4 regions of the Vibrio diazotrophicus genome follow, and region 3 is predicted to be linked to each of the others. Evidence: predicted binding sites of a transcription regulator. Region 3 holds the regulator's gene; each other region holds the start of a gene.
The links. The regulator CRP, encoded in region 3, controls carbon source genes, mostly activating them, when cyclic AMP is high. The targets are predictions, from matches to a motif close to TGTGANNNNNNTCACA.

Region 1 (5,603 bases), 1.1 Mb from region 3:
AGGATTATCGACAGCTGGAAAGAATGGCAAACCGGTTGCTAGAAAGTTATTCATCGAAGATCAGTGTTTCTGGTTTTGAGTTCGATATTGGCTTAAAAGCAGTGTTTGTTCGTTCTTCTTCAAGTTTTGCTAACTTTGAGGATTTCAGCTATGTCGGCCTTTATGCTCTGACAGAAATAAAATCGACGGGTAAAAGAGGGCTTGTGACGGTTGATGAGAGTCTGATTAAAAGATCACAAGAGTCACTTGCTCTAAATCGCGACATAATGAAAGCACTTAAAAGTGGTGAAATCGTTGCTCATTATCAACCTATTGTTCACGCGAGTACTGGACAGGTCGTAGGTTTCGAAGCGCTCGCAAGGTGGCGCCATCCAACATTAGGAATGGTCTCTCCGGGACTGTTTGTCCCGCTGGCGGAACAACGTCGATTGATTGTTGAGTTAGGCGAAGTGATTCTTGAGCAGGCGTGCGAGTTTATCAGTGATATACAGCAAAAGAGCGACAGTTCTTCGCAAAATAGAATGAGTATTCATGTGAATCTGTCGACACCTCATTTCCATCATAAGAGCTTGGTGGAGACTTTGGTCAACCTGATAGAGAAATACCAATTGTTACCGGGGCAACTGGTACTGGAGTTAACAGAAAGTATTCTTTTAGGTGCTGAAGATGAGATCGTTGAACGTATGGAGGCGATTAAATCTTTGGGTGTTCAATTGGCACTCGATGACTTTGGTACGGGATACTCTTCATTTAGCTCACTATGTAACTTCCCGCTTGATATTATCAAGCTTGATAAATCATATATTGATAATTTGGATGTCAACGACAAAGCAAAAACCTTAGTCAGGAACATCATTCACATGTCGCAGGAGCTCGGTATGACAACGGTGGCTGAAGGGGTTGAAACGGCTTCACAGCTTCGTAAGCTCAATGTCTGGAACGTGGATGAAATTCAAGGATATTACTTCTTCAAACCTATGGATAAACACCAAGCTTTAGAAAAGTTTGCCAAGTAGGTTCAAAGAGGCCGTTGCTGAGAACAAAAAAGCCAGACAAAAGTCTGGCTTTTACATGACTGAGGTACTGTTAAAGTGCGATGTAGCTTAGTTGCAAAGAAGAACTCAGTGATGCAAGCGTAGCTTGAGTATCGACAAAGTGACTCACACTGCCTTTCTCGAGTTCAGCCAGTGTCGCAGCTTCGATGTTGTCAAAAGATTCGCCAGCCATTCTCATCTGAATTAAAGCGACTTGAAGTGGCGGTAAGCTTGGGTTAAACGCCGCGTTTTCAGCATATGCACCCAAATAAGTTTTACCGGACGATGATTTCAATGCCACACCACTTAAATTTTCAGAGTATGGGGCATAGCTGCCGTTGAGTGCCGCTACGGCCGATTGCATCAGCGGGTCTAATTCCTCGCACTTGTAACCGTGGTCGCTTTTGTTCATCAGCACTTGAGTGATACCTAGGTCAGCAGGGCCAAAAGATTCTGGCAAGTAGTATTGCAGAGAGTTGGCATCACGTTTTGGTAACTGAATCATCAAGCTTTTAGAGGTGGTAAGTTCGTTCATGAATTGACGACAGTGACCGCAAGGACTGTAGTTCACAGTGATATCACTGATACCTTCCTCACCCTTCATCCAAGCATGGCTGATAGCTGCTTGTTCTGCGTGAATGGTTTGCCCCATCTGAACTTTTGAGAATTCCATGTTGCCGCCGAAATAGATGCGGCCAGACAATCCACGAGCTAGAGCTCCAACATAAAATTTCGAAATAGGTACGTAAGCATATGCTGCCGCAAGAGGCAGTAATTCAATACGAAGGTCTGCGTCACTCATTCCTGTAACGGAAAGTAGTTGCTTAAATTGGTCAGGAGATAGAGTAGCGTCAAAATCATCAGCTAATACGATTGGCGATAAAAACTCCGCCATCGGTCGTTGCATGTCTGCTAATGCCTGTTCAATACGGCCTTTCATAGATATTCCTAATTAATACATTGAGCTTTAGTTTAGGGGAATACACTAGATTTACTGCGATCAAAATCTCATTATTAGATGCAACGTGTTACATGTTTACATAATTAGAGTGATGTCACACATGAGAGGCGAGGTAAGGAAGAATTTGGCTCAGACTCTATGGGAAATGCAGTCTGAGCCTAAATTAGATAGAGATGACAATGAGTTAGTGAACAAACCAAAGTACAAAAGCAAATAAGCTAGGCGCTAGAACTGAGGTTATGACACCACAGACAACCAGAGCGAGTGAACTAAAAGCCGCGTCTTTCTGATCTTTTTCCGCACAAGTCGCTGTGCCGAGGGCGTGGGAGACATTACCCATGGTTAATCCTCGAGCAATAGGATGCGTGATATTCAGTAAGTTATAAATTGGGTACGCCACAATGGCGCCAAATACACCGACCAGCAGAACCATGATGGCTGCAATAGCTGGTTCTCCACCTAAATTGTTTGCGACTTCCATCGCTATCGGTGTGGTGACAGATTTACCCATTAGTGCTGCAATTAAAGCGATATCAACATTCATTAACGCGGCAATGATCCCTGTTGTCAGCATAGAAAGCACGCTTCCGACACCACAGGCAAGCATGATGATTTTCCAGTTTGCACGAATCTGAGGAAGTTGTTCATACAAAGGGTAAGCTAAAGCAACGACGGCAGGCTGAAGCATATAGTTCACCCATAGGTTGTCTAGCTCGTAAGTCTCGTAGGGGACTTTTAGCAACATGAGCACAGGTATAATAATGCCAATGCTTATCAACAGTGGATTGGCAAACGGTGAATTCAGTTTACGAGCGATCCATCTAGAAAGAAAGAACACCGCTATAGTGACTAGCAACCACATCATTTGCCTCCTTTTTTCAAAATGCGATCAAGAGAGAAGGCTAGGATCACAAGTACTAACGTAGTGCCACCGATGGCGCTAGCTAAGATAGACCAGATGTTGTTTACCAATATGTCGAAGTGCACCATTAGACCGACACTGGTCGGGATGAAAAGCAGAACCATATAGCGAATGAATAAACTCGCACTTGGTTTCACCCAAGATGACGGTAAGAGTCCGCTCGACATGAGGCCAAACAGGATCAGCATGCCAATAATACTGCCAGGAATAGAAATACCTAACCAAGATTGAAGATTATTACCTGCCAGCAAACAGAGAAATATCATTCCCATTGATACCAGGTATTTAAGTGCGGTTTGAGCCATGAAACGTTGTTGCCATTTATATGTATAGAAAAACCTAGGGGGTTAGCCTCTAGGAAACGAGTTTTGAGACGTATTGATAGACGGATTTTAAAATAGCAATTTTCTTTTCGTCACTCTCATGCTCATGAACTAAGTTTTCTAAATTGAGCATGTAACCTTCAATTCGCGACTCATAAAAATCACGGCAGTGATTCGCCCAGCGACGCTGTTCATTTTCATCCAGTGTCCATGGGAAGTGACGGGCACGATAACGGAATAATAAAGGTTCAATTCTCTTGTCCGCAAAAGTGATATCCAGTGCTGCCAAATTTTCTGGTGGTGTACCGCGGATAATTTCCATCGACGCTTTATCCGCCGGAGAGAAGAAACCGTCGTACAACTGCGTATCGACATCGGAGCTCTGTTCATATTCACGCTCAATCGAAAACAGAGAAACTAGCTTTTCTCTGATCTCTGGATGCTGGCGAATCAGTGCTAAGTTCGCTAAACACTGTTCGCGATTGATGCCTATTTTGTCTGCATTTTCGGCGGTAAGCGTTTTTGCAGGTGCAAGAATAGGGCACTTGTTGAGATGAACCAATTTGACAGGGACAGGCAGTTCGTCTGGAGCGAGTTCATCGCGTTTTGTATAAAGACGCGTATGCAATTCTTCACTGGAAAGTTCTAGTAATGGCTGAGGATCTTTGGCTAAGTCAGCCACAATCACAGCATTTTGATTGGTTGGATGCCAAGCAATAGGAACAATCCAACTGGTGTATTGGCATTCTCTGCCTAACATTCCGGAGACATGCATTAGTGGTGTCATATTGACGATATCCACCAACTCATTGAGTTTGCGCTTATGGCGCATAGTAAAGAAATAATCAAATAGCTTTGGTTGTGCGGCTTTGACTTTCTTAGCCAGTTCGATAGTGGCGATCACGTCAGCCATCGCATCATGCGCATTTTCGTGTTCAATACCATTGGCTTTTGACAGATGTTCAAGTTTGAAACTGGTAAAACCCTCTTCGTTTTCAGGCCAAACAATGCCTTCTGGACGAAGGGCATGGCAAGCACGCATCACATCGAGTAAGTCCCAACGTGAGTTACTGTTCTGCCAGCTCCAAGAATACGGATCAAAAAAGTTGCGATAGCAAGTATAACGCGTGACTTCGTCATCGAACCGAATGCTGTTGTAACCAAGGCTGGTGGTATTTGGCTGAGAAAGTTCGTGATGAATACGAGCAATGAACTCTGGCTCTGGTAGACCTTGAGCCATCGCCTTTTGTGGCGTGATACCTGTAATCAGTGCCGCTTCAGGTGCAGGTAAATAATCGCTAGGTAGTTGGCAGTAGATAACTAATGGTTCACCGATAATATTAAAATCCATATCGGTACGTACGCCAGCAAACTGACTAGGACGATCTTTCGCTGGGTTAGTGCCCCAAGTCTCATAATCGAAGAAGAAGTAAGTTGGCGAGTTTTCCTGCTGCATGTGTGATTACCAAATCGCTGAAAGATTTACAGGTATTAGAACATCCCCCATACGACTAAGCAATCACCATGGCGTGTCGCAACCGTTTGTTCAGTAACTTATCTCATCGTCTGGCTAACTATTGGGCAAGTTACGGTCTGATGTTAACGGTACTTTTCCAGCATAAGTCGCATGGCGATGCTATCGAGTACGGTCACATGCTTTGAATCTGTATCGAACAAGCTGTAAAGCATGCTTCTGGCCACTGCCTCTGCGCTTATTGGGATGAGATTTCTTAGTTTTCCAAACATTAGGTATTTGCCGACTTTCATAAAGTTTTGCAGTAGAACTTCATCTGGGCGAGTGATGGTTCTGCTGCCTACTAAAGGACCTGGCCTGACGAACGTGACCTGCGAAAAGCCGATTTGACGAATGGTTTCTTCCATTCGACCTTTGCAGCGTAAATAGTGGGAGCCAGATCTTGGATGCGCGCCGTAACTAGAAACAACCGCTAACCTTTCAACTCCGAGCAATTTCATTTGCTGAGCGACATGACAAACGAGTTCGAAATCGATTTTTTCCAATCCTTGCTTTGAACCAGCCAGTTTTAACGTCGTGCCCAGTGCGATGATCCCCAATGTTGGGCGACTGTTTGAGTTTTCCCAATGTTTTATGTTCAGTTCTGCATCTATAAGCTGGGTTAACTTACCATTTGCTGTTGAGAGAGACTCTGGCGCAAGTGGCTTTCTGCTCAAGGTAAAAATATGTTCAAGTGCGTGCTCATTTAAAGCAATGTCTAGACAAGATGAACCGACTAAACCTGATGCTCCCGCGATAATGAGAACGGGTTTGTTTGTTGCTGTAAAAGGGGCGTCTTTCATCGTTGCTTCCCAGTTGTTTAATGTCATGCTGTGAAATTAAGCTAATT
Region 2 (5,603 bases), 680 kb from region 3:
CAAGATATCTGTTCAGTCGGTATCAACCTGTTCCGCGTTCTGATGACGTATCTGAAACCTGTCATGCCTGAGCTAGCAGCGCGCACAGAAGCGTTCCTAAACCAAGAATTAACTTGGGAAGGTATCGCTACTCCGCTAACTAGCCATGAAATCACAGCGTTTAAGGCACTGTTCAACCGTATCGATCCTAAGAACATCGAAGCGATGATTGAAGCATCGAAAGAAGATGCAGCCGCTGAAGTCGCTGCGAAACAAAAAGCGGAAGCTGCGCAAGCGACAGAGTTAAGCAAAGATCCAATTGCAGAAGAAATCGAATTTGATGACTTTGCAAAAGTTGACCTGCGTATTGCTAAAATCGTTTCATGCGAAGCTGTGCCAAAAGCAGACAAACTACTGAAATTCCAATTGGATATCGGTGGTGAAATGCGCCAAGTATTCTCAGGCATCAAAGCCGCTTACAAACCAGAAGACTTAGTGGGTAAACTAACGGTTGTTGTTGCAAACCTTAAACCTCGTAAGATGAAGTTCGGTATGTCTGAAGGCATGATCCTAGCGGCTGGCCCTGGTGGCAGCGAACTATGGATTCTTGAACCACACGAAGGCGCTCAGCCTGGCATGCGTGTTCTGTAATCACTCAGAAAATCAGCTTTAAGAAAGCCCCAACGTGATAAGCGCTGGGGCTTTTTTATGAACCAGCTCACACTTTTAGTTCAATTTGCACTTCAATGGTGCGAAATTTCAATCCATCAAATTATAAGTTATTGATTTAAATACAAATAACCCTTGGCATTAAAACTGCAATTCCTTTAGTAAACAATAAAATCCTTTCACTGGTTGACGCACAGTTTCGACTGTCACGTCTCTACGACAAGGTAGCAACAAGGAGTTGGTTATGTTTGTCATTATCTCAATGCTGATCTCTATCGGCATACTTGGTTTGATGTTCTACTTTTCTAAGCAAAGAGAATCGACTTTGCAGCGCAAGTACGAGCTTCTGATCGATCTTCGCCAGCTGTTATATTTGAGCCGACAACACCGCAGTGCCACTCATCATGCACTGATGTTCGGAGAAAAAAGAGAAGCAGAGCTTAGCCATTTGCAAGATTTACTGCATGAGAAATCGAACCATCTGATTTCAACATCGCATTTCGATAGCAAGCCTATGTATCGTGTTTTGCAGCTTAAATTGAAAGCTCTGATGAATAACTGGCAGGACAGGAGCATTGCTCGCAACCAAATGATGCACGGCAAAGCCATTCGACACTGTATGTTTTTGATGGACGAAGTCATGCTGGCTTGGTTAGTGGAATCAAACCGAGAAGATTTGAGTGAAGAGTACCATATGAATTGGCAGCAAGTGATTGACTCTATGGACACTCTGACCCAGCTACGTATTTCAATTGAAGATATGCATACCCAAGATGGTTCCGCACGTTTGCGTCATTACTGTGACCTATTACGCCGCAAACTGAATCAATTGGCGTTGATCAGTCCGTTGTCTATTGCGTCACCAGCCTGTTCAAAAGCGATGCATATATTAAGTGAGCTGCACGAGAATCCAGCCTTTGATATTCCTCAGGAACAGCTATATCAACTGACTTCAGATGTCTCGCTGAGCATTGCGCACGTTTATGACCAAATGCTGGCGGATGTCAGTGAGAGTCTTTACATCCCTTTGCCTAAACTGGTCGTTGCTTAATAAACGAAAACGCCATACTGCGAACAGTATGGCGTTTAAATTCAAGCATTCTCTACGCAGTTAAGCTGCGAATAGAGAGAATTAAAGCATCTTACGAGCGGCTTCTACTACCACTTTGATTGAGCGAGCTTCTGTCTCTTTCAAAGTTGCATGATCTGGAATTTCTTTTTGAGTACGGTTGATGATAACACCAGCGACACAACCTGCTTTCAAACCAGAACTTGCACACATAGTAAGCAGAGTTGCTGATTCCATTTCAAAGTTTAGTACGCCCATTTCCTGCCATTCTTTCATTGAACCTTGGAAACGCTTAACAACACGACCTGTGAATGTATCGTAACGTTCTTGACCTGGGTAGAAAGTGTCACTGGAAGCAGTAATACCCATGTGAACTGTCGCACCGCTCTCTTCCGCAGCCTGTTTCATTGCGATCGCAACATCGAAATCAGGAACCGCTGGGAACTCCATTGGAGCAAAGTGAAGGCTTGCGCCATCAAGACGAACAGAACCTGTGGTCACAATCATGTCACCAACATTAACGTGTGGTTGAATTGCACCTGTTGTGCCTACACGCAAGAAGCTACGAACACCTAGCTGAGCTAACTCTTCTACAGCAATAGAAGTTGAAGGGCCACCGATACCAGTAGAACAAACAACAACCGACTTGCCATCAAGTTCTGCGCGATAAAGCGTGTATTCACGGTGGCTTGCAAGAAATACTGGGTTATCCATTAACTCTGCAATTTTTTGTACACGCGCTGGATCACCAGGAATGATCGCTAACGTTGCGCCATTAAGATCAGCTTCGGTAACACCAAGGTGGAATACTGCTTGAGACATAGGTTGCTCCTTCATGCGGCTTATTCAGCTCATAAATATAAATAGGTACAGGACAACTTTAGCTCAGTATTAAAAGCCATAGAGTGATAGGAATCACACCATTAAAAGCAAGATATGCATTCGTTTCACATTTAAGTGATGTAGATCACTTAAAATTTATTAAATGGTTAATATGCGCGCTGATAGGAAAATTCAAAAGCACAGCGCTTAACTGTGCTTTTAAGAGAGAAAATCACATTGATGGTATGGAATGAGGAGGTTGCTTTTTATACTTGATGTTTAAAACAATTGGCTAAGTTTTTACCTATTGCTCTTAACACATCACGCCGCGTAATAATCCCTACCAGCTTGCCATTATCAATAACAGGGTAAACTTTAGGCTTTCCGACTTTCATCATATCGGCCAACTCAATGATCGACATTTCCGGAGAGACAGAAAGCACTTCTTTATACATGCAGTCACTGACAATATGTGTGTCCTGACAGAAGTAACTCACTTTGACCAGTTTATCGAGCAAGTCCTGTTCTGAAAGGAAGCCAATTACGCGTTCCTTATCATCAATAACGGGCCCGCCCAAGTGATCGGAACGAATCACTTTATCGAGCGCAGCAGACAAAGGCATATCAGGAGTAAAGGTCACCGCTTTAACGGTCATGTAATCTTTTACTTTTAGTGAATCCATTTCAGTCTCCTTAGGTTCCTTATTTAAAGGTAGCTGTTAATCTAAGTGTTGACTAATTTCTTGATTTTACTAAATGGGATTCACCAATTTTTTGATTGTTGCAACCTATGGCTACGTAAAAAATCTGTCGTTCTTACCTTTGGAACAGCGATAACTCTACTTCACCCAACGCTGAGCAGCTTTGGAATCTGAGTCTCTTGAATCAATCCAGCGAGTTCCATCGGTTGTACGCTCCTTTTTCCAGAAAGGGGCTTTGGTCTTTAAATAGTCCATGACAAATTCACAGGCTTCAAAAGAGGCAGAGCGATGAGCGCTGCTGACACCGACGAAGACGACTTGATCGCCGATATCTAAATCACCAATACGGTGAATTAATCTCAACTGCAATAGTGGCCAGCGTGATTTCGCTTCATCACAGATTTCGTTAAGAGATTTCTCCGTCATACCCGGATAATGCTCTAAATGCAGTCCTGTCACATGGTCACCTAAGTTCATGTCACGAACTTTACCTATGAAAGTCACGACCGCACCCGCATCTGTGCCCGATGAAAGCGCTTCATACTCTTGAGCGACACTGAAATCTTCTACCTGAACCGATACATAGCTGTTCATATTAACCTCCAGTTACCGGTGGGAAGAAAGCCACTTCATCGCCATCTTTAAGTTCAGAATCCATCGGTACAATTGATTGGTTAACCGCAGCCAACAATTTTCCGGATTCTAATGCCAGTGCCCATTTGTCCGATTGAGCCACAAGATGTGCACGCAATGCTTCAACCGAATCAAACTCATGCTCAAGTGACAAACCATCACAGTCCACTAATTCTCTTGTTTGGGCAAAAAACAAAATACTAATCATACATCTACCTTAAAATGACCCGATTTACCGCCCGTCTTTTCTAACAAGCGAATTTGCCCAATTACCATATCTTTCTGCACAGCTTTACACATGTCGTAAATCGTCAGTGCTGCAACCGAAGCCGCGGTTAGCGCTTCCATTTCAACACCGGTTTTGCCAGCGAGTTTACATACTGATTCAATACGAACCTTGTTTTCCGATTCAATCGCTTCTAACTGGACTTCAACTTTTGAAAGCAGTAACGGGTGGCAAAGTGGAATTAAATCCCATGTTTTCTTGGCTGCTTGAATACCAGCAATACGTGCCGTGGCAAACACATCACCTTTGTGATGCTGACCCGATACGATCAGTTGCAGCGTTTCTGATGCCATGTGAACAAAAGCTTCTGCGCGCGCTTCTCTTACCGTTTCCGCCTTTGCAGAAACATCCACCATGTTGGCTTCACCAGAAGCGTTAATGTGAGTGAATTGAGTCATTGTCCCTCACTCTTATAAATGCGGCATAAAGTTACATGGACGATGGCTGGCATCTAACTGCTGTTTGATGATCTTCGTCCAGCCAGTGCGGCAAGCTCCTGTTGAGCCAGGCATCGCAAAAATAACCGTATGGTTTGCGAAACCAGCCACCGCGCGAGACTGAATAGTAGAAGTGCCAATTTCTTCATAAGAAACCATGCGGAACAACTCTCCGAAACCTTCAACTTCTTTATCAAACAGAGGCTTTAACGCTTCAGGGGTGCTATCGCGCGAAGTAAAACCGGTACCACCTGTGATTAATACTGCCTGAACCTTTTCATCCGCAATCCACTGTGAAACCACCGCACGTATTTTGTACATATCGTCAATAACGATTTGCTTGTCTGCTAAGTGATGCCCTGCTTCCTGAAGTTGCTCAGCAAGGTAGCGACCTGAGGTATCATTTTCTTCTGTACGTGTATCTGAAACGGTTAACACTGCGATGTTCGCTGGTTGAAATTTGCTTTCTGCGTGACCCATTTGCTCACCTTAATTCAATTATTATTCGTTAATTTAAATCTGATTAATCACGATGATTACTAGCCTTCGAAATGGCTTTAACCACCAATAGACGCTAAATGCGGAGTCATGCCTGTATTTCCTTCCTGAAGAAAATGGCTGACGGATTTGTTCTGCAGTTGCATTTGAATACGTTCGATCAACTCCGCTTCCTGTGCATCTTCCTGAAGCAAATCTCTGAGCTCTAGACCTTTTTCGCCAAAAAGACAAAGATGCAGTTTACCGAGCGCAGACACTCTGAGTCGATTGCAACTCTCACAGAAGTTTTTTTCGTAAGGCATGATAAGACCGATTTCGCCCTGATAATCCGCATGCACAAAGACCTGAGCTGGGCCATCATTGTTTTCTCTTGCTTTTAGAATCCATCCGTTGGCAATAAGCTGATTACGGATTGTGACTCCAGAGACATGATGTTTAGCGAATAAATCGTCCATTTCACCGGTTTGCATCAGTTCGATAAAACGCAGTTGGATTGGACGGTGTTTGAT
Region 3 (5,603 bases):
GAAGCTGCGTATGGATCAGCCATTTGCTGAGCCAGCACCATTTATGGGGCCTCAAATCTCTAAAGCGGCGGCGGACTTCATTCTTAATGCCCAAGCCAACCTACAATCTCTAGGTGGTAAGAGCCTTGTTGAAGCGCAAAGCAAAGGTGCTGCGTTCGTATCACCGGGTATCATTGATGTTACGCCAATCGCGCAACTGCCTGACGAAGAATACTTCGGCCCACTACTGCAATTGGTTCGCTACGAAACTCTAGAGCAAGCGGTTGAGCTGGCTAACGATACTCGCTTTGGTCTGTCTGCTGGCTTAGTTACAACAGAAGATACGGAGTGGGAATACTTTGTTGACCATATTCGTGCAGGTATCGTGAACCGCAACCGTCAGCTAACGGGTGCGAGTGGTGATGCTCCATTTGGTGGTCCGGGTGCTTCGGGTAACTTACGTCCAAGTGCATTCTACGCTGCGGACTACTGTGCTTACCCAATGGCGTCAATGGAAGGTTCTGCAACCGAGCTTCCTGCGACACTAAGCCCAGGTGTAGAGCTATAACAAAGTTATTCAGGCTTCATCGAAAGGTGAAGCCTGTTTGTTTAAACCTGAAAACTAATAACAACTTAAATCTATAAAAGAATAGTAACCGGCTTTAGTTAGCCTCTTTTCCAATCCAATACGTCGTGTTCATGAAGCCAAGGAGGCACTATGACGCCAGAAGTTCTGTTTCAATCATTGTGGAATGATTACATCACTCGCCTTTGTCCTTCCGCAGATAAAGTTCATAGCTTGTTAGAAGAAGATGAAGCGCTAATCAATGACCATATTGCACTACGTACTTTCAATGTTGCTCCTCTTGGTCTAGAAACGTTAGCAAAACCTTTCTTAGCCCTCGGCTACAAAGATTGTGGTGACTATGTTTTTGAAAGCAAAAAACTGGTCGCAAAACACTATGAGCATCCTGATCCGCTTCAGCCAAAAGTATTCATCAGTGAACTGAAAGTTGAAGAGTGTTCACCACAGCTTCAAGAGATTGTTGCTAAGTTGGTTGAGCAAGTAGATGCAACTAAACTTGAAGGTGATGCATTCCTTTATGGTGGTCGTTTGTGGGATATCAGTTTTGCAGATTACCAGTTGCTGGCAGAAGAAAGCGAGTACGCTTCTTGGTTGGCGGCGCATGGTTATGGGGCTAACCACTTTACGGTTAACGTAAACCAGCTCAAGGCATTTACAGAAGTAAAACAAGTGAATGACCATTTGCGTGGCGCAGGTTTTACTATCAATGAATCGGGCGGTGAAGTGAAAGGAACGCCAGAAGTATTGCTTGAGCAGTCTTCAACCATGGCAGATAAAGTTCCAGTAACATTTAGTGATGGCACTGAAACGGTTCCTGGTGGCTTCTATGAGTTTGCAAAGCGTTATCCAATGGCAAACGGAGAGCTATATACAGGATTTGTAGCTGCATCTGCAGATAAGATTTTTGAAAGTACCGATAGTAAATCTCTTGCCTAGTTAAGAGTGATCACTTACCGAGCTTTATGTGTTAGCGAATAGAGCAGAAAAAAGAAAAGCCACCAGAAGGTGGCTTTTGAATTTTTGTAATAGCGTTAGCTATTAACGAGTTCCGTACACAACGATAGTCTTACCGTGAGCTGAAATTAGATTCTGCTCTTCAAGCATCTTCAGAATACGACCTACTGTCTCACGAGAACAGCCAACGATTTGACCGATTTCTTGACGAGTGATCTTGATCTGCATGCCGTCTGGGTGAGTCATTGCGTCAGGCTGTTTCGCTAGGTTAAGAAGCGTTTGTGCAATGCGGCCTGTTACGTCTAGGAACGCAAGGTCACCAACTTTCTGGCTTGTTACTTGTAGACGACGAGCCATCTGACCAGAAAGACGCATTAAAATATCTGGGTTAACTTGGATAAGCTGACGGAACTTCTTAAATGAAATTTCAGCAACTTCACATGGAGATTTAGCTCGAACCCATGCTGTACGCTCTTGACCTTCTTCAAACAAGCCAAGTTCACCGATGAAGTCACCTTGGTTTAGGTAAGAAAGGATCATTTCCTTTCCTTCTTCATCTTTAATCAGTACCGCAACAGAACCTTTAACAATGTAGTACAAAGTTTCTGCTTTCTCGCCCGCGTGAATCAGCGTGCTTTTTGAAGGGTACTTATGAATGTGACAATGTGAAAGAAACCACTCTAATGTTGGGTCGGTTTGAGGTTTACCTAGAACCATAATATCTCACTTCCTCTGCAGGGTACGCTTGCTGCTATCCATATTTAGCAAAGCTTAAAATAGATTTACTAGAATAAGAGGACTTTATGGTCGCTGCAAGCTATCTTGTGTTTCGGTTAAGAATAGTATCCTTTTTCAGCGACATTTTCTTGATTTTAATCGTGTCCCTACCTTGATTTTTTACGCAAAAATGTGCACATGGTCACGGTATGGAAACTAAACGCAAAAAGCTTGTTTCGATTAGCCGATTTTCCCCGTTTCAATGAGTTGCTGTAGGATTGGTCTTACAATCAATTCCATGGCAAAACTCATTTTTCCTCCCGGAACCACAATGGTGTTGTGGCGAGACATAAAGGAGCCGTCGATCATTGCCAGTAAGTATGGGAAGTCGACATTTTTAATTCCACGTAGGCGAATGACTACAAAACTTTCGTCCAGACTAGGAATGCCTTTGGCATTCAGTGGGTTGGATGTATCTACGGTCGGCACCCGTTGAAAGTTAATATGCGTGCGCGAAAATTGTGGTGTGATGTAGTTGAGATAGTCATCCATTGAGCGAACTATCGAATCCATCACGGCTTCGCGCGAGTGCCCCCGGTCACGGGTGTCACGGACATACTTTTGAATCCACTCAAGGTTAACAATCGGTACCATGCCAATCAGGAAATCGACATGCTGCGCCACATTAACCTCACCGTCTACTACACCACCGTGTAGCCCTTCATAGAAGAGTACGTCTGTACTAGCTGGAAGCTCTTGCCATGGAGTGAATGTTCCGGGCATTTGGTTATAAGGCACGGCCTCATCAAAGGTGTGCAGATAGCGTCGGATTTGGCCTGTTCCTGCTTTACCGTATTGACGGAAAAACTCGCTCAAAGCACCAAAGTCGTTGGCTTCTGGGCCGAAGTAGCTGATATGACGACCCTGTTCGCGGGCTTTACGGATTTCAATATCCATTTCTGGACGAGTGAAACGGTGAAAACTATCACCTTCAACCCAAGCGGGTTTAACACTCATCATGTTGAACATTTTACGGAATGCTTCTGACGTTGTAGTAGTGCCTGCACCTGATGAACCAGTTACGGCAATAATTGGGTGTTTTGCTGACATGACTAACCTTGTCCAAAAATCCTATAATAAGGCGTTGAAATCTGTTCATCGCCCGAGTTGAAGCCACTATAACATGGAATTTCAATTATCACTGATTATCGATTATTAACTTTGATATCAATACTTTCGTGTAATTCTGAATAGACAATCACCGCATCGCCGCTCCTTAGTAATGCTTTGATTTGGTCGATCTTATGCTCCAGAGAAACTTCAACTTCGCCATAATCTGTGCCTTCTCTGAGCACAAATTCGCTGATGAGGTTTTCTAATGTTTCTGGTGCAATATCTTGCCAAGGTACAATCATAACTTGCTCGTAATTCTTCTTAATGTTGTTTCGTCAATATAACGCACGTCAGCCTATTAATGGAGGGGCGAATTTTTTATTGCTGACGAATATTTAATCCTGAGCGTCTTTCAAACTTTCATAATAAGCAGGCAATGCTTTTTCCAGCCAAAATTCAGGCTTTAGGATGCTTCCGGATACAAAGCCAACGTGCCCGCCTTGCTCAAACAAGCGATAGTCGATGTTGTCAGGTAGGATGAATTTGGGAATCACAGATTCATTCATAAATGGATCGTCTTTAGCATGAATGATCTGAGTGGGTACTTTAATTTGCTGTAGTTTGTTAATACCAGAGCATTTCTCGTAGTAGTCTTGCGAATCTTTAAACCCATGTAGGGGCGCTGTGATTAAGTCATCGAAATCACTGAGGTGAGTGACGCGTTTAATGCTCTGATAGGAAAGCCCTAGTTCACCTTTGAGCAGATGATGCTTTTTCATTGCACTGTTTTTCAGTGATGAGACCAGATAACGGCGATAGATTTTTGAAAAACCGTGTTCAATCCGTTGAGCACAGGCAGCTAAATCTAAAGGGGCGGAAACTACGGTCGCAGCTGTGACTATCGGATCTTCATTGTAATCGGCCAAGTAGTTCACCAGCATGTTGCCTCCAAGAGAAATACCAGTAGCGACGATAGTGCGATTCGGAAACTGTTCTCTCAAATATTCCAGAACTAAACGGGCATCTTCCACCTCACCGGAATGGTATGCGCGAGCCAAATTATTCGGCTTACCGCTACAACCGCGGAAGTGCATCATGACCGATAACCAGCCATCTTTGGCAAAGGCTTGCATTAAGCCATTGGCATAAGGGCTATAGAAGCAGCCTTCCAGACCATGAAATAGGATGAAAATGGGCTTTTTCGCTGCGCTTTCACTATGTGCATCTTCACTCCACGCTAAGTCGAGGAAATCGCCGTCAGGTGTATCGAGCGTTTGCCAGACTGGTTCAAACAGCGCTTTCTTACGAATAAAGCGCGGGACTAATGTCTGTAAATGTGGGTTCTTCAAGCCTGTAGCGGCAACAAATTGGGTCATCGGCTAACCATCAAATTAATTCAATTATTTTTGCCTATTTAATGATGCAGTTTTGGTGACTGCAACTTTAAGTGGTCTGTTTATATTGAGTATATACCCAATTAAATAAGCGGGAAGATTCAGTTCTTGGGTACAGGTTTGGCAAACTGTTTAGCGAGGTTTTCGGCACCGAGTTGTCGGCAGTAACGTTGGGTAAGAGGTGTGTCTTCATTATTCATCAAAGTCAGACTATTGATGCAGTCCACTAAGTCAGACTGTTGCTGCTTTTCCAACTGCAATTCGAATTGCAGTGCTTCGCGATATTGGGTGTCCGGCAGAGTGGCTTTTAATTTACGGCGTAACTCTCGGTAGCTATGTAGTAGCGTTTCCGAGCGTCCGATACAGTCAATAACCGTTTGCCAATCTTGCTCATGAAACGCTACTTGCTGCTCATCAAGCCATTTGAGCAGCAAGAGCAAATTTACGTTGCCGTTATAGTGGTTTTGCAGGTGTAAGCACGCCTCTTTGACTTCTCGAACGCTGTAGTACTGCAAGCTGAATTGCCATAGTCGTTCCAACGTGAGTGAAATTCTGACGTGCTCTTGGGTCATTGACTGTTGAACTCCTGTTCCATTTCTTCCAGCGTCTCTTGCTCGCTCATCCACTCCATTTCGATCTCTTCGAGTTCGGATTTCGCCTGAGCTTGTGTAGCGAGAACTTGGTTAAGTTTAGCTTTGTTTTCTGCATCATACAGTGAGGACTCCGATAATTGTTGTTCAGAGTCCGCGACAATTTCGTTCAACTTATCCATTTTCGCTTCGAGTTGTGTCAGCTTTTTGCGAATTGGCGCAGTCAGCTTGCGAAGTTCTGCTTCACGACGTTTTTGATCTTTCTTCGCT
Region 4 (5,603 bases), on a different replicon from region 3:
GAATAATGCCATCGTGAAACTGGGATTGTTTGGCTTGGACAAGGGCATTTTCTGCCACAGCCAATACTTCCGCAGGCTCAGACTCGATACGGAGTTTAAGCTGTTTAAGTTCTGATAATAAAAGGTACTGGCTTTGATCCAAATCCATTACTTCCTGGCTGTACGACTCACATGACATCTTTCAATGTGTTGCCACTTGTCCCGCAATGCGCGTCGTTTAAATATCAGTGCCATTTAGCACCAATTAGGCGGCAGATCGGAAATGTTTATGATTTTGCTCGTGTATAAATTTGTGCTTCCTCACACTCCACGACTAAACATTCAGGACAAGAGCTCTTTTAACGTCAAAGGCTTCTGAGTTAATCCTAGGTTTTGTGCAGCAGTGTTTCCATGTTTATCTTGGTAGCATAGATTATGCCAAGCGCGGTAAATATCGAGTAAAGGCTGTAGCCCTCCGGGACGTAACTTGCGTCTAGGCTCGTTGATAAAAGACTCAAACAGCAGCTGAAAACGTTGCTGATAAAACTCAGTCTGTTTTATTGAAGCCTTTTGCAACCAAGCTTCTGGCTCTGGATTCGCCCCCGCAAGATAGCAGATTCCTTTGGAACCTTTATCTTGATGAGCGATTGCCCATCTGTCTCGCCACCAGCCCATTAGGACAATATCGACTTTGTCAAAAGATTGGGCTTCTTGCCAGTTGTCGTCTTCCTCTACGTACATCAAGTCAACGTTTTGACGTCGGATTCTTGATAGGCAAACACTCAAAGCTGCTGAGCGCAGAATCGGATCCTGAGGCATGAATATGGATACGTGTTTGTCCATATCGCACATGTCCAAGACATGCAGGTAATGCGCATACGAGGTATAGGGTGGACGAATCAAAGCGCCTTTTGACGGGTAGTTAAAGGTGGAAAGATTGCCCATTGGATCTTCAACATTGCCGCGAGCCAGTATCGTTTGATATTGCTGATCTATACGCTCTCTCAATATAGGTGAAGGCTCAGGTTGTGGAACGTTAGCTTCCGAAGAGTGGTCTCTTGAAACGAATCGAGCTGGAAATTCATAGGGATTGTGATCCACCGAGCCAATAGGTTCTTCTTTTGCTGAATAGTTCACGTGCTGGCAAAGAATATACCCTGTGTTCGCTTCTCCTGTTGCTATCCAAAGCACGCCATTATTGCTTTTAGGTTGCAGAGCCATGTAATGAGAGGAGAACTGAAAACTGCTGGCGTGGTTAACCCAACGCGCGTCGATCATGGCGAGTTTTCTTCGGCAGCGACTGGCGATATGTTCAATATGATCGTAAAAGGTTTTCGGGTTGATGCTCAGTTTGCGGCAGATTTCTCGTACTGAATAACCCATGAAAAGTAACCCGAATAAGGTTTCTTGGAATAAAAGTTTTTTGTTCGCACCAGACCATTTATCGACAAAAGTAGAGTGACAAGATTTGCAGCGATAGCGCTGACGATCGCCACTGTAGCCGAAGGCATGATAGAGATGTTTGTGTGTATGGACAGAAAGCCCAGCGTTTTCACATTCTAGATTACGACAGGCGGGTAAGCCGTCACTGTGAAGCTGACGTAAACGAACCAGTTCGTTGAGGACTTCTTTGTTATTAAGTAAGGGGGGGAAAGCACCGCACTCACGACAAACCATCGTTGGACGCTTAGGATTTGCGCGTTGCAAAACATACCGTTCTGCATCACTCAAACCAAAGTTGTCACACGCCAATGTTTTACAAAAGTTGAGCTGCAAGCCATCAGCGTCCGCAGGTAATTGGTCGGTCGACACGATCTCCCCCTCGGTAATTTGGAAGGGTGCCAAGCGCGCTACTCGGCAACCCTAAAGTAAATTTTGAATTACATGGTGATAGCTGTTTCAAGTGCTACTTGCATCATTTCATGGAAAGATTTCTGACGCTCTTCTGCACTGAGTTTTTCACCACGTAGGATATGGTCTGATACGGTCAGGATGGTCAGAGCGCGAGCGCCCAAATCCGCAGCCACACCGTAAATACCTGCAGCTTCCATATCAACACCTAGGATGCCTAGTTTTTTCATCTTCTCGAAAATTTCTGGCTCTGGAGTGTAGAAAAGGTCTGCAGAGAAAATATTACCTACTTTAACCGATACATTTTGAGCACGAGCTTGAGCAACAGCCGCTTCTAGAAGATCGAAATCAGCGATTGCAGCAAAGTCATGGTTGCTAAAACGGATACGGTTAACTTTAGAGTCAGTGGATGCGCCCATACCGATAACCACGTCCATCAGTTTAACGTCGTCACGTACAGCACCACAGCTACCTACACGAATTACGTTTTTCACACCGTATTCAGCAATCAGTTCGTGAACGTAGATACAGCATGACGGAATACCCATACCGTGACCCATTACAGAAACTTTTTTGCCTTTATATGTGCCGGTGTAGCCGAACATATTACGTACGTCACACACTTGCTTCACGTCTTCAAGGTAAGTATCCGCGATGAATTTTGCACGAAGCGGGTCACCTGGCATCAGGACTGTTTCAGCGAAATCACCAGGTTGTGCGTTAATGTGTGGGGTTGCCATAATTGTTCTCCAAAAATGTTCAGCCAGTTAAACAGTATTGTATGTCAAATTACTAATTCTGTTGACTGAGGATTTGTCTGTTGGCGCAATATTAGTGAGTAATAACTGGGTTTCTTGCGATTTTGGTCACAAAAAAAGCGAGTGTGATGCATCGTCTAACGGTTGATAACGAAAAGTGTTGAAATTGATAGAGCAATCGATACAGGAAAACGTTGGCTTTATTTGTACGAATTTTAAAATTGTATAACTAGTTTTAAATGTGCTATAACTTGTACAAAGTTTTCTTTTGTATAATTGTTGTTATTCACTTGAGAGAAGAGGGCGCTGATATGGCTGATTCACCTATTTTGTTGGGCATTAGTGCTTGTGTTCTTGGTCAGAACGTTCGTTTTGATTCCGGTCATAAAGCCAGTCAATTTGTTAATAAAGAACTCGCGCCCTATTTCGAGTTTGTTCCCGTTTGCCCAGAAGTAGGGATGGGGTTACCGGTGCCTCGCCCACCAATACGCTTAATCTCTAATGATGAACGTATTTCTCTGGTTGAAACTAAAGATCCAACCAAAGACCACACCGCGGGTTTACTGCAATATTCTGAGCAGAAAATAAACCAACTGATGGATATGCATTTGTGCGGCTACATCGTGTGTGCAAAATCGCCTTCTTGCGGTATGGAAAAAGTCAAAGTGTACAAGTCCCATGAAGCAGAAAAGAGTGGTGTTGGGCTTTACACACAAATGTTGATGGAAAAAATGCCTTGGCTTCCGGTGGAAGAAGACGGAAGGCTCAATGATGCGGTGTTAAAGGAAAACTTTATTACACGTGTTTATTGCCTGCATGATTTCTACCAAACGCTGGGCAAAGAGCCTACTGCGGGCAAAGTCGTGGCATTCCACTCTCGCTATAAGCTTACTTTGATGGCTCATCACCCAACCTCTTATCGTGAGCTGGGACGGTTAGTGGCAAATGTGGCAAACTACGCGCCCGACGAATTTATTGAGTTGTATCGTTTAGGTTTGATGCAAGCTTTGAAAATCAGAGCCAGCAGAAAGAATCACACTAACGTATTGATGCACCTTCAGGGCTACTTTAAACGTTCACTTGATAAGTCTCAGAAAAAAGAACTCTCAGAAGTTATTCATGATTACCGAAAGGGTATGTTGCCGCTGCTCGCGCCAATTACCCTGATTAAGCACTATTTGACGTTATATCCAGATTCTTACCTGATGCAGCAGCGCTATCTGGACCCATATCCACAGGAGTTAAAGTTACGCTATGGCTTATGAACAAAAGCTATACGCTATTCGTGAAGTAGCAGAATTAACCGGTGTTAAGCCTGTAACACTAAGAGCTTGGCAACGCCGATACAATTTGGTTCAGCCGCAAAGAACGGAAAAAGGCCATCGTTTATTTAACCAAGAAAATATCGATAGCATTAAAGAGATTCAGGGATGGCTGGCAAAAGGCGTATCCATAGGCAAAGTCAGCGAGTTACTAAAGGGCGGCGTTCCTACTGATGATTTACAGCAGGAGACTCGAGTACAGCTTGAAGAGTGTGAGCAATTACTTACGGCGCTCTCTCAGCTGAATCGTGGCAAGTCAGAAAACATTATTGCCACGGTAATGAAAGAGTATCCGTTAGATATTGTTGAGAGCCAGTTTGCGTTTCCGGTGATTGATGCTTTAGAGCGAGTGAAAGGCCCTTTGCGCTCTCTGCAAAAAGGTCTGTTTCAATCTCTGATGATCAATAAGCTTTCATCGATTCTGGAAGCAGAAAACAAAGCGGCTCACAAAGGTAAATGCTTATGTGTCAGTTATGATCCGGTGGGTAGCTTGCTGGCCTGGCTTTGGGCGGTTACATGGTCTGAGAAGGGCTACAATGTGACATTTCTTGATGGTGTCGATGATGTCTCAGGGCTGGTAGGTAGTGAAGCCGTTGAATCATACAGTGCATTGGCATTGTTCTCTCATAAATCATTGGCAGACGCTCAGATGACTGCGATAGCTAAGCTGCGTAAGCAATTTAACGATCAATGCTATCTGTCTGACGTGCTGCAAACACTCAATGGACTGGATTAGTGAAACTTGTTTGGTTACGCCGAGATTTAAGAGCCGTTGATAATACGGCTCTTAACAGCGCAATTGCGAGCGGAGAACCTGTCACCGCTGTCTTTATCGCCACGCCTGAGCAATGGCATCAACACCATATGGCTCCCCGTCAGGCTGATCTTATCTATCGTCGCCTGAGCGCTCTGCAACAAGAGCTTAAAGCGCTTAATATTCCGCTGCTTTATAAGGAAGTGAGCGATTTTGAGCAATCGGCAAACAGTATTGTTGAGATAGCGAAGCTGTGTGAAGCGAACGAAGTCTTGGTCAATCAAGATTACGAAGTGAATGAGCAGGCGCGAGATAAACAAGCTCAATCCGCATTAGCGCAACAAGGTATCGGATGGCAGTCGTATCACGACAAATGCATCATCCCCGCAGGCAGTCTGCTCAATAAACAAGGCCAATATTTCAAGGTATTTACGCCTTTTAAAAAGGCTTGGCTTGCTGTTGCTGGCGTACCCATCATTTCTGCTACCCAAAGTGCAGCCAAAGCAGCGTTAGCGAAAGCAGTGCAACCTTTGGTTTGGAACCAACAGCAGTTATTCAGTTATCCAAGAGAAGACAGCTCTGGCTGGGACGTCGATTTTGAGTCGATTCGATCTCAACTGAGATCATTCTGCCAAGAGCGTATGGACAGTTACCACGAGCAACGAGATTTCCCTGCCATAGATGGCACCAGCAGTTTATCGCCATACTTAGCGATAGGTGCGTTGTCGGCAAGGCAATGTATGGCAAGGCTTTACGCTGAATCCAAAATGGGCTTTTTGTCTCAAGGCGCTCAAACATGGCTGAGTGAGTTGATATGGCGTGAGTTTTATCAGCACTTACTTACTTTTGAGCCTAAGTTGTGCAAAGGAAAAGATTTCCTCTACTGGGGGCGTTATGTGAAATGGTGGCAGGAGCATGACCATTTTGAACGTTGGTGTC

Region 1: a site for CRP is predicted at 2,079-2,094, ahead of cdd (cytidine deaminase). Genes of this name have one in related genera too.
Region 2: a site for CRP is predicted at 2,622-2,637, ahead of udp (uridine phosphorylase). Genes of this name have one in related genera too.
Region 4: a site for CRP is predicted at 2,686-2,701, ahead of deoD (purine-nucleoside phosphorylase). Genes of this name have one in related genera too.

Annotation. Positions count from the first base shown of each region.
Region 1 covers NZ_CP151842.1:1,342,402-1,348,004, forward strand. The annotation lists gene AAGA51_RS06070 (EAL domain-containing protein) at 24-1,016, shown strand; gene cdd (cytidine deaminase) at 1,087-1,974, opposite strand; gene AAGA51_RS06080 (LrgB family protein) at 2,180-2,857, opposite strand; gene AAGA51_RS06085 (CidA/LrgA family protein) at 2,857-3,222, opposite strand; gene sbcB (exodeoxyribonuclease I) at 3,272-4,696, opposite strand; gene AAGA51_RS06095 (NAD(P)H-binding protein) at 4,840-5,556, opposite strand.
Region 2 covers NZ_CP151842.1:964,268-969,870, reverse strand. The annotation lists gene metG (methionine--tRNA ligase) at 1-630, shown strand, start outside; gene AAGA51_RS04410 (hypothetical protein) at 893-1,699, shown strand; gene udp (uridine phosphorylase) at 1,781-2,539, opposite strand; gene AAGA51_RS04400 (CBS domain-containing protein) at 2,806-3,222, opposite strand; gene moaE (molybdopterin synthase catalytic subunit MoaE) at 3,379-3,834, opposite strand; gene moaD (molybdopterin synthase sulfur carrier subunit) at 3,836-4,081, opposite strand; gene moaC (cyclic pyranopterin monophosphate synthase MoaC) at 4,078-4,557, opposite strand; gene moaB (molybdenum cofactor biosynthesis protein B) at 4,570-5,076, opposite strand; gene moaA (GTP 3',8-cyclase MoaA) at 5,154-5,603, opposite strand, start outside.
Region 3 covers NZ_CP151842.1:285,514-291,116, forward strand. The annotation lists gene astD (succinylglutamate-semialdehyde dehydrogenase) at 1-547, shown strand, start outside; gene AAGA51_RS01290 (DUF1338 domain-containing protein) at 698-1,501, shown strand; gene crp (cAMP-activated global transcriptional regulator CRP) at 1,604-2,236, opposite strand; gene AAGA51_RS01300 (phosphoribulokinase) at 2,477-3,346, opposite strand; gene AAGA51_RS01305 (YheU family protein) at 3,442-3,651, opposite strand; gene AAGA51_RS01310 (hydrolase) at 3,745-4,725, opposite strand; gene AAGA51_RS01315 (TIGR02444 family protein) at 4,845-5,315, opposite strand; gene AAGA51_RS01320 (ABC transporter ATP-binding protein) at 5,312-5,603, opposite strand, start outside.
Region 4 covers NZ_CP151843.1:1,383,826-1,389,428, forward strand. The annotation lists gene AAGA51_RS21520 (hypothetical protein) at 1-142, opposite strand, end outside; gene AAGA51_RS21525 (lactate dehydrogenase) at 322-1,791, opposite strand; gene deoD (purine-nucleoside phosphorylase) at 1,860-2,570, opposite strand; gene AAGA51_RS21535 (YbgA family protein) at 2,900-3,853, shown strand; gene AAGA51_RS21540 (MerR family transcriptional regulator) at 3,843-4,646, shown strand; gene phrB (deoxyribodipyrimidine photo-lyase) at 4,646-5,603, shown strand, end outside.